Regions from separate parts of the Mycobacterium sp. DHQP2018-32-09 genome, predicted to be linked through region 1. Evidence: riboswitches for the same ligand, from Rfam matches in the RefSeq annotation. Region 1 holds a riboswitch; the other holds the start of a gene.

What was found. A riboswitch is a leader RNA that binds a small molecule or an ion and turns the genes downstream of it on or off. The one in region 1 is predicted to bind thiamine pyrophosphate.
Region 2: it holds a riboswitch for thiamine pyrophosphate, as region 1 does, so the genes downstream of both, AC30CM_RS10300 (ECF transporter S component) here and thiC (phosphomethylpyrimidine synthase ThiC) in region 1, are expected to answer to the same signal.

The regions. Positions count from the first base shown of each region.
Region 1 covers NZ_JBYVYK010000027.1:31,503-35,867, forward strand. Annotated here, with positions in the region: gene AC30CM_RS14695 (DUF7715 family protein) at 73-438, shown strand; gene AC30CM_RS14700 (MFS transporter) at 463-2,232, opposite strand; TPP riboswitch at 2,396-2,506, shown strand; gene thiC (phosphomethylpyrimidine synthase ThiC) at 2,498-4,090, shown strand; gene thiD (bifunctional hydroxymethylpyrimidine kinase/phosphomethylpyrimidine kinase) at 4,087-4,365, shown strand, end outside.
Region 2 covers NZ_JBYVYK010000016.1:70,549-74,913, forward strand. Annotated here, with positions in the region: gene AC30CM_RS10290 (energy-coupling factor transporter transmembrane component T family protein) at 1-654, opposite strand, end outside; gene AC30CM_RS10295 (ABC transporter ATP-binding protein) at 651-2,114, opposite strand; gene AC30CM_RS10300 (ECF transporter S component) at 2,111-2,743, opposite strand; TPP riboswitch at 2,733-2,844, opposite strand; gene AC30CM_RS10305 (nucleoside/nucleotide kinase family protein) at 2,851-3,441, opposite strand; gene AC30CM_RS10310 (arsenic resistance protein) at 3,438-4,365, opposite strand, start outside.

The sequences.
Region 1 (4,365 bases):
CGACGCTGGTCACTCACACCGGGGCCGCGCTTCCGCTGCGGGTTGTCGGTGCGGGTTCGTAGGCTCGTCGTCGTGAAGATCCTCGTTGCCACCTCGCTCACGCAGGGCACCAACCCCAAGGACTATCACTACTGCGTCGACGGTGAGCTGGTCTGGATGCAGCAGGCGTGCGACCGCGAGGAGTGCGGCTGCAGCCGCGGGTTCGCGGGGGCGGCGTCGCACCGCGCCACCACGACGGCGATGGTGGTGGAGTCCGAGCTGACGCGCGACGACGTGGTGCTGGCGTTCCGCACCAGCCTGCTCGACGGCGGGTGGCCGGTCGAGTGGGCGGGCGACGTCGCCGACGACAACCTGGAGATCGCCGCCAAGCTGCCGGTGGGCACCATCATCGTGCGCAGGCACGACGACTATCTGTTGCGCGGTGCGATGTTCCGCTAGCTGTCGTGACCTGAGACGTTGATGTCAGGAGGCGTTGTCCGCCTCGGGGCCGCTGGCGTACTTGCCCGCGTTGAACAGCGACGCGATGGCACCGATCACCATCATCGCGGCGGCCGCGGTGAACACGACGGTCAGACCGGAGTGGAACGGCTCGGTGATGAGCTGCGGGAAGAACGTCTTGCCGGTCAGCACGTCGGCGTCGACGCCGGGGGCCTGCAAGGCGCCGGAGGGTCCGAGCAGCTCGGCGATGGGGTTGTATCCCAGGAACGCCGCGAACAGGCTGCCCACCGGGGGCAGGTTCGCCACGCCCGCCGCCACGGACGGTGAAACCCCCTGCGCCTGAAGGCCACTGCTCATCGCGCCGGGCAGCGAGTTCGCCAGGCCGACGATCATCAGGGAGAAGAAGATGCCGATGGACAGCGACGATCCGGCGTTGAAGAACGTGGCGCGCACGCCCGACGCGGCGCCGCGCTGCGAGGCGGGCACGCTCGACATGATGGAGGCGGTGTTGGGTGCGGTGAAGATGCCGCCGCCCAGGCCGTTGAGGAAGACCAGCACCGCGAACACCCAGTAGTCGAAGTTCACGGGGATCAGCAGCAGCGCGACGAACGACGCCGCCATGAGCACCATGCCGCCGACGGTGAAGGGCCGGGAGCCGTACTTGTCGGACAGCGATCCGGCGATGGGACCCGCGATCAGGAAGCCGATGGTGACCGGCAGCAGGTAGATGCCGGCCCACAGCGGTGTCGACTCGAACGAATAGCCGTGCAGCGGAAGCCAAATGCCCTGTAGCCAGATGATGAGCATGAACTGCAGGCCGCCGCGCCCCACCGACGACATCAGGCCGGCGAGGTTGCCCATGCCGAACGACGCCGACCTGAACAGCCTCAGGTCGACCATCGGCGACGGGACGCGCAGTTCGATGAAGCAGAACGTCACCAGCATGATCAGCCCGGCGCCGATGGCACCGAGCACCCACGGGTTGGTCCATCCGGTGGTCGAATCCCCGTACGGCTGAATGCCGTAGGTGATGCCGATGAGCAGCACGGTGAGCCCGAGTCCGAAGGACAGCGTCCCCGCCCAGTCCAGCTTGCCGGGGGTGCGCGCGCCGAGTTCGCGCAGCGAGCGGATGCTCCAGATGGTGCCGACGATGCCGATGGGCACGCCCACCCAGAACACGGCCTTCCAGTGCCACTCCGACAGGAAGCCGCCGATGAGCAGACCCAGGAAGGAGCCGGCCACGGCCGAGACCATGTTCACGCCGAGCGCCATGCCGCGCTGGTTGGCCGGGAAGGCGTCGGTGAGGATCGCCGACGACGAGGCCATGAGCATGGCGCCGCCGACGCCCTGCACCACGCGCCAGGCGATGAGCCAGACGGCGCCGCCGCCCAGTTGGAACGGGTCGAAGGACAGCGCGACCGCCGCGACGGTGAACACCACGAACCCGAGGTTGTAGATCCGGACGCGGCCGAACATGTCACCGAGACGACCGAACGGCACCACCAGCACGGCGGTCACCACCAGGTAGCCCATCAGCATCCACAGCAGGTAGCTGACGTTGCTCGGGGCCAGCGGGTTCAGGCCGATGCCGCGGAAGATCGCGGGTAGCGAGATGAGCACGATCGAGGCGTTGATGGTGGCCAGCAGCGTGCCCAGCGTGGTGTTCGACAGCACCACCCACTTGTAGAAGGGGTGTTCGTGGTCCATCCGCGTGCGCTTGCGGGCGGTCTCCCGCAGGGCCGCGTCGGCGTCGGTCGGCACGGGTGTCTTCGTAATCTCGGTCTCAGTCGTCATGTCGGCTTCGCTCACGTGTCACGTCTCTTGGGTGTGCGGCTGGGGTCGGCGGCGCCGTTGCCGCGGCCATGCCGCAAAACACATATGTTAGCTATACAAATGATCTGGCGGCAATTTCATTCCCCGCCCCCTCGCCGCCGCCGCGGGGGTGCGGTAGCTTGGCTGTCGTCCGCGCGGGAGCGCACACCAGTGCGCTGAGAGGACGGCTAGCGGGCCGTCGACCGTATGAACCTGACCGGGTAATGCCGGCGTAGGGAGTGTCGAAATGGTCGTATTCAGCGAACCCACCATCACCACCGGCCCCATCACGGGCAGCAGCAAGGTCTACCGCGACCTGCCCGACGGCGGCCGCGTGCCGTGGCGTCGGGTGCACCTGAGCACCGGCGAGCACCTGGACCTGTACGACACGTCGGGTCCGTACACCGACGCCACGGCCACCATCGACCTCGATGCCGGGCTGCCGGCCCGGCCCGGCGTGGTGCGTGACCGCGGCACCCAGCTGCAACGTGCCCGGCGCGGCGAGGTCACCGCCGAGATGGCGTTCATCGCCGCGCGGGAGGGCCTGCCCGCCGAGTTGGTGCGCGCCGAGGTGGCCCGCGGCCGCGCCGTCATCCCGGCCAACCACCACCATCCCGAGAGCGAGCCGATGATCATCGGCAAGGCGTTCGCGGTGAAGGTCAACGCCAACATCGGCAATTCCGCGGTGACGTCCTCGATCGCCGAGGAGGTCGACAAGATGGTGTGGGCCACCCGCTGGGGTGCCGACACCATCATGGACCTGTCCACCGGCAAGGACATCCACGAGACGCGCGAGTGGATCCTGCGCAACTCTCCGGTGCCGGTGGGCACCGTCCCGATGTATCAGGCACTGGAGAAGGTGGGCGGCGATCCGACCCGGCTCGACTGGGAGGTGTACCGCGACACCGTGATCGAGCAGTGCGAGCAGGGTGTCGACTACATGACGGTGCACGCCGGGGTGCTGCTGCGCTACGTCCCGTTGACCGCGCACCGGGTCACCGGGATCGTCAGCCGCGGCGGATCCATCATGGCCGCCTGGATGCTGGCGCGGCATCGAGAATCGTTCCTGTACGAGAACTTCGGCGAGCTGTGCGACATCCTGGCCCGCTACGACGTGACGTTCTCCCTCGGCGACGGCCTGCGCCCCGGGTCCATCGCCGACGCCAACGACGAGGCCCAGTTCGCCGAACTGCGCACGCTGGGTGAGCTGACGGGCGTCGCCAAGAGCCATGGCGTGCAGGTGATGATCGAAGGTCCCGGACACGTGCCCATGCACCAGATCGTGGAGAACGTCCGACTCGAAGAGGAACTCTGCGACGAGGCGCCGTTCTACACGCTGGGCCCGCTCACCACCGACATCGCTCCGGGATACGACCACATCACCAGCGGAATCGGCGCGGCCATCATCGCCCAGGCGGGCACCGCGATGCTGTGTTACGTCACGCCGAAGGAGCACCTCGGCCTGCCCAACCGCCAGGACGTCAAGGACGGCGTGATCACCTACAAGATCGCCGCCCACGCCGCCGACCTGGCCAAGGGACACCCCGGGGCGCGCGAACGTGACGATGCATTGTCGAAGGCGCGCTTCGAGTTTCGCTGGAACGACCAGTTCGCCCTGGCGCTGGACCCGGACACCGCCCGGGCCTATCACGACGAGACGCTGCCCGCCGAGCCCGCCAAGACCGCGCACTTCTGCTCGATGTGCGGCCCCAAGTTCTGCTCGATGCGCATCACCGCCGACATCCGCGCCGCCGTCGCCGACGGCATGGCCGAGAAGTCCGCCGAGTTCGCCGCGCACGGCAACCGGGTCTACCTGCCGCTGACGGAGGCGACGCCGTGAGCGCGTTCCTGCCGCTGCCCGCCCCCGGGGAGGCCCCGGTGCGGGTGCTCACCATCGCGGGCACCGACTCCGGCGGCGGCGCGGGCATCCAGGCCGACGCTCGCACGTGCGCGCTGCTCGGCGTGCACGGCCTGGTCGCCGTGGCCGCGGTGACCGTGCAGAATTCGGTGGGCATCAAGGGTTTTCACGAGATCCCGCTCGACGTCGTCGCGGGCCAGATCGACGCCGTGATGGGTGACATCGGGGCTCAGGCCGCCAAGACCGGGATGCTCGCG
Region 2 (4,365 bases), on a different contig from region 1:
CGACGCACCGAAGCCGCGTGCCTCCATCGCCGTCGCGAGTTTCGAACCGCGTCGCACCGCGAACACCAGCAGCGCGAAAGCCTGCCCCAGCAGTCGCCGCACCCGCGCGTGATCGGCGACGCCGCGCGCCCGGCGGGCGTACCCGAGGTACTGCCAGTCCTGGCGAAGCAGACCCACCATGCGCAGGCCCGCGAGCGCGCCGATGACGAAGCGCGCGGGCAGTCGTAACAGCTGCCCGAGCCCATCGGCCAGCTCCGTCGGCGTCACGTCGGCGAACAGCAGCGCCGACGGCAAGGCGATGGCCAGCACGCGCAGGAACATCGCCACCGCGAGCGCGATCGAACCGTCGCTGACGGTGACCAGCAGGAAGTGCCAGTGAACGGCGCCACTGGGCTCGCCGTAGAGCAGGTTCGTCAGCGCCACCAGCGCCGCCGCGGCGGTGATGGCGGCGCCGCGGACCGCCATCGTGCGCCCGCGCACGTGCAGCGCCAACAGCAGCGGGATCTCCAGCAGCAATGCGACGAGCGCCGACACCCAGTCGACGCTGCACACCAGCGCCACCGCGATGACGGCCGCCGCCAGCAGCTTGGCCACCGGGTTCACCGTCGCCCGGGTGGCCCGAGGCGCTGGGGTCACCGGGGTCGGCGGGGTCACTGGGTCACCCCCGCCGGGTTCAGAGCCACCCGTTCGTCGGCCAGGACCTCCACGAACTCCGCGTCGTGCGTCACGGCGACCACGGCCGTCCCGGCATCGGCGAGATCGGCCAGCAGCCGGATCAGCTCCTCCCACGTGCGTCGGTCCTGGCCGAACGTCGGCTCGTCGAGGATCACCACTGCGGGCGCCGTGACCAATGCCGTCGCCACCGACAGTCGCCGCTTCTCACCGCCGGAGAGGGTGTACGGGTTGCGATCGGCGACGTGGTCGAGCCGCAACCGCTGCAACACCTCGTCGCCGACGCGCCGCACCTCGGCATCGGGCATCTTCACCGCCCGCGGCCCCAGCTCGACCTCGGCGCGCACGGTGGGGGCGAGGAACTGATGCTCCGGATCCTGGAACACGCTGGTGATGCGCGTCAGCAGCTCGCGCGACCGCCAGCGATGCGGGGCGCGCCGCCGGGGGGACGGCGCGAACTCCGCCGCGGCCGCCAGGCTGCCGCCGAGCGGTGCCAGTAGGCCGCCCACCGTCAGCGCCAGCGTCGACTTGCCGGTGCCGTTGGGCCCGGTGACCGCGGCGACGCGGCCTGCGGCGATGGTGACGTCGAGTGCCGGGCCGACCACCACGCCGGGGCGGTGGCCGACCCGCAGGCCCTCGGCCACCAGCAGCGCGTCGCCACCCACGCGGTGGCGGCGGTCGACGTCCGGCGTCGGAGCGCCGGGCACCCACACCCCGGAATGCAGCAGGTGCGTGCGCTCCCGCCGCAGGGTCGGTTCCGGCTGCCCGTCGGCGACCACCCCACCGTCGGCGCCCAGCACGACGACGCGGTCGACGACGGGCAGCCACGCCTCGGTGCGGTGTTCGACCACCACCACGGTGGCCCCGGTGGCCTCGGCGACGGCGGCGACGGCGTCACGCACCTCGAGGACGCCCGCGGGATCGAGATTGGCCGTCGGCTCGTCGAGCAGGATCAGACCCGGCCGCATGGCCAGCACCCCGGCGAGCGCGAGCCGCTGCTTCTGGCCACCGGACAGCGTCGACGTGTCGTGTCCCAACGGCAGCTCCAGGCCCACCGCCTGCAACGCCTCGGCCACCCGCGGCCAGATGTCCTCCCGCGGCACCGAGAAGTTCTCCATGCCGAACGCGACGTCGTCACCGACGCGCGACAGGATGACCTGGGCATCGGGATCCTGCAGCACCATGCCGATCCGGGACCGCCGCGCGGCGGGGCGGCCGCCGTCGACCAGCAGCGTGCCCGTCTCGCGGCCCTCGTCGGATCCGCCCAGCAGTCCCGCCAGGCCGTGGAGCAGGGTCGACTTCCCCGAACCCGACGGGCCGAGCAAGAGCACCCGTTCGCCGGGGGAGACGTCGAGATCGAGATCGCGGACGGCCCAGTCGCCGTGGCCGGCGTGCTGCCAACCCCACCCGGAGACGGTGACGGCAGCGCCGCCCGCAGTCACCGGGAGGGCGATCCGGCCATCGCCCGGCCCGCTTCGAAGCGACTCAGCGCACCGGTCCTGGCCAGCCCCCGCACGACGACCCACGACAGCGCACCGGCCACCACCGCGCCGGACACGATCGACGTCAGCGCGTAGACGGCGATGAACGACGCCGTGGCACCGGGGTACCACAGGAAGCAGTCGTTGACCGCCAATGCCACTCCCGCCGTCGCACCCGCCAGCACCGCCACCGGCAAGCCCCAGCGCCGGTACAGGAACACGGCGAAGATCAGCTCCGCCCCGAGCCCCTGCACCAGACCCGACTCGATGGTGAGGATGCCCCACTGGTTGCCGACCAGGGCCGAGACCGTGGCCGCGACCACCTCGCCGTACAGCGCAGCACCCGGTTTGCGGATCACCAGTGCCGTCAGCACCCCGGCGAACAGCCAGCCGCCGCCCACCAGCCCCTGCAGGCCGGGTGCCACCGTCGCCAACGGGGTGGCGATGGGATTGGACGCCACGTTCCAGATGACGAAGATCAGACCCGCGGCGACGGCCAGCACGCTGGCGACCACGATGTCGACGACGCGCCACCGCACCGGCGGCCGACGCGACGACGGGTGAGACGAGAGGGGTGACGACTGCTCCACGCGAACTCCCTACGCCGGCATTACCCGGACAGGTTCAGACGGTCGACGGCCGGATAGCCGTCCTCTCAGCGCGCTCGGTACGCGCTCCCGTGTACTTCCCCCACAAGTTAGCGCAGGTCGCGGCCCCCACGCCATCCCGACCGGATCTCCGTGAACGCCCACGTGCGTTCGTCGGCCGTGGACCGGGCCACCAGGTCGGCGCGAGCGCGCGGCGCGTGCCGTGCGATGAAGTCCCGCTCTTGGGCCGCCCAGCGGTCCCAGTGCGGACGAAACGTCTCCCCGTCACGCGCCAGTGCACGCCGTTTGCGCACGTCGTCGGCGGCGTCGACCCAGACGCCGAGATCGGCGGCGGCCCGGTGCGCGGCGGTCAGCGTGCCGACCCCCTCCACGATCAGCCGCTGCCGCGCGGGCACGTCGTCCCAGCCGGCCGGGGTCCCCGTCGACCAATCCCAGCGCCGCCATCGGCCATTCCGGCCGGCCGTGCGGGGCGTCAGCAGTTCGGCCAGGACGTGCGCGGACGCCCACGCCAGCCCGTCCCACCCCGGATAGACGTCGTCGAGTCGCACGACCACGCTGTGCGGCCAGCGCTCGTGCAACCGGTCGGCGAGCGTCGACTTGCCCGACCCCGAACGGCCGTCGACCAGCACGGTCGTGGCGTCGAGGGCCACCAGCGCGTCGGCCACGTCCTCGGGTGTCACGTGGTCGCCCGCACCAGGAGCGGCACCACCCGCACGTAGGCGAGCATGCCGAGCAATTCGACCAGGGTTTGGGTGACCACGACGACGGGCGTGATCGCATACGCGTCGGGCAGGGCCAGCGCCAGCGGCAGCACCACCAGGCTGTTGCGGGTGGCGCCGCTGAAGACGAGAGCCCGCGTGCGCCCGACGTCCAGGCGCGCCAGCCGGCCCGCGTAGACGCCGACCAGGGCCATCACCACCAGGAACGCGACGTAGATCGGCACCACTCGCAGCACCTGATGGGCCTGGCCGGTGATCCTCGGCAGCTGCCCTGCAACCACCGCGAACAGCGCCACCGCCAGCAGCGGGACCATCGCGGAGGTCATCGCCGCGGCGACGGCGCGTCCGCTGCGATGCCTGACCGCGAGCGCCTGCGTGGCCCAGGCGAGTCCCAGGGGGACCGCGATCACGAAGCAGAACGCCTCGACGAACGGCCGCACGTCGACGACGTCGGCCAGCTCGGCGCCGACGAAGCCCCACAGGTAGACCGGCAGTAGGAGCAGTTGGACGAGCATCAGCACCGGGGCCGCCGCCAGGAGCCGCAGGTGGTCGCCGCCCGCGAGGCCGCAGAACACGATCACGTAGTCGATGCACGGCGTGAGCAATGTCAGCAGCACGCCGAGCAGGATCGCCGTCGGCAGCGACACGCCTGCGACCAGGCCGGCGACCACCAGAGGCACCACCGCGAAGTTCACCAGCAGCACCGTTCCCAGGAATCGCGTATCACGAAGCGCCGCAGTCATCGTCGTGAACGGCACCTGGAGGAACGTGGCGTACAGCAGGGCGCCGAGTACGGGTAGGACGCACGCCTCCCACACCGATCCGGTGCCAGGTGATGCCAAGCCGACGCCGACACCCGCGGCCAGTCCGGCCAGACAGACCGCG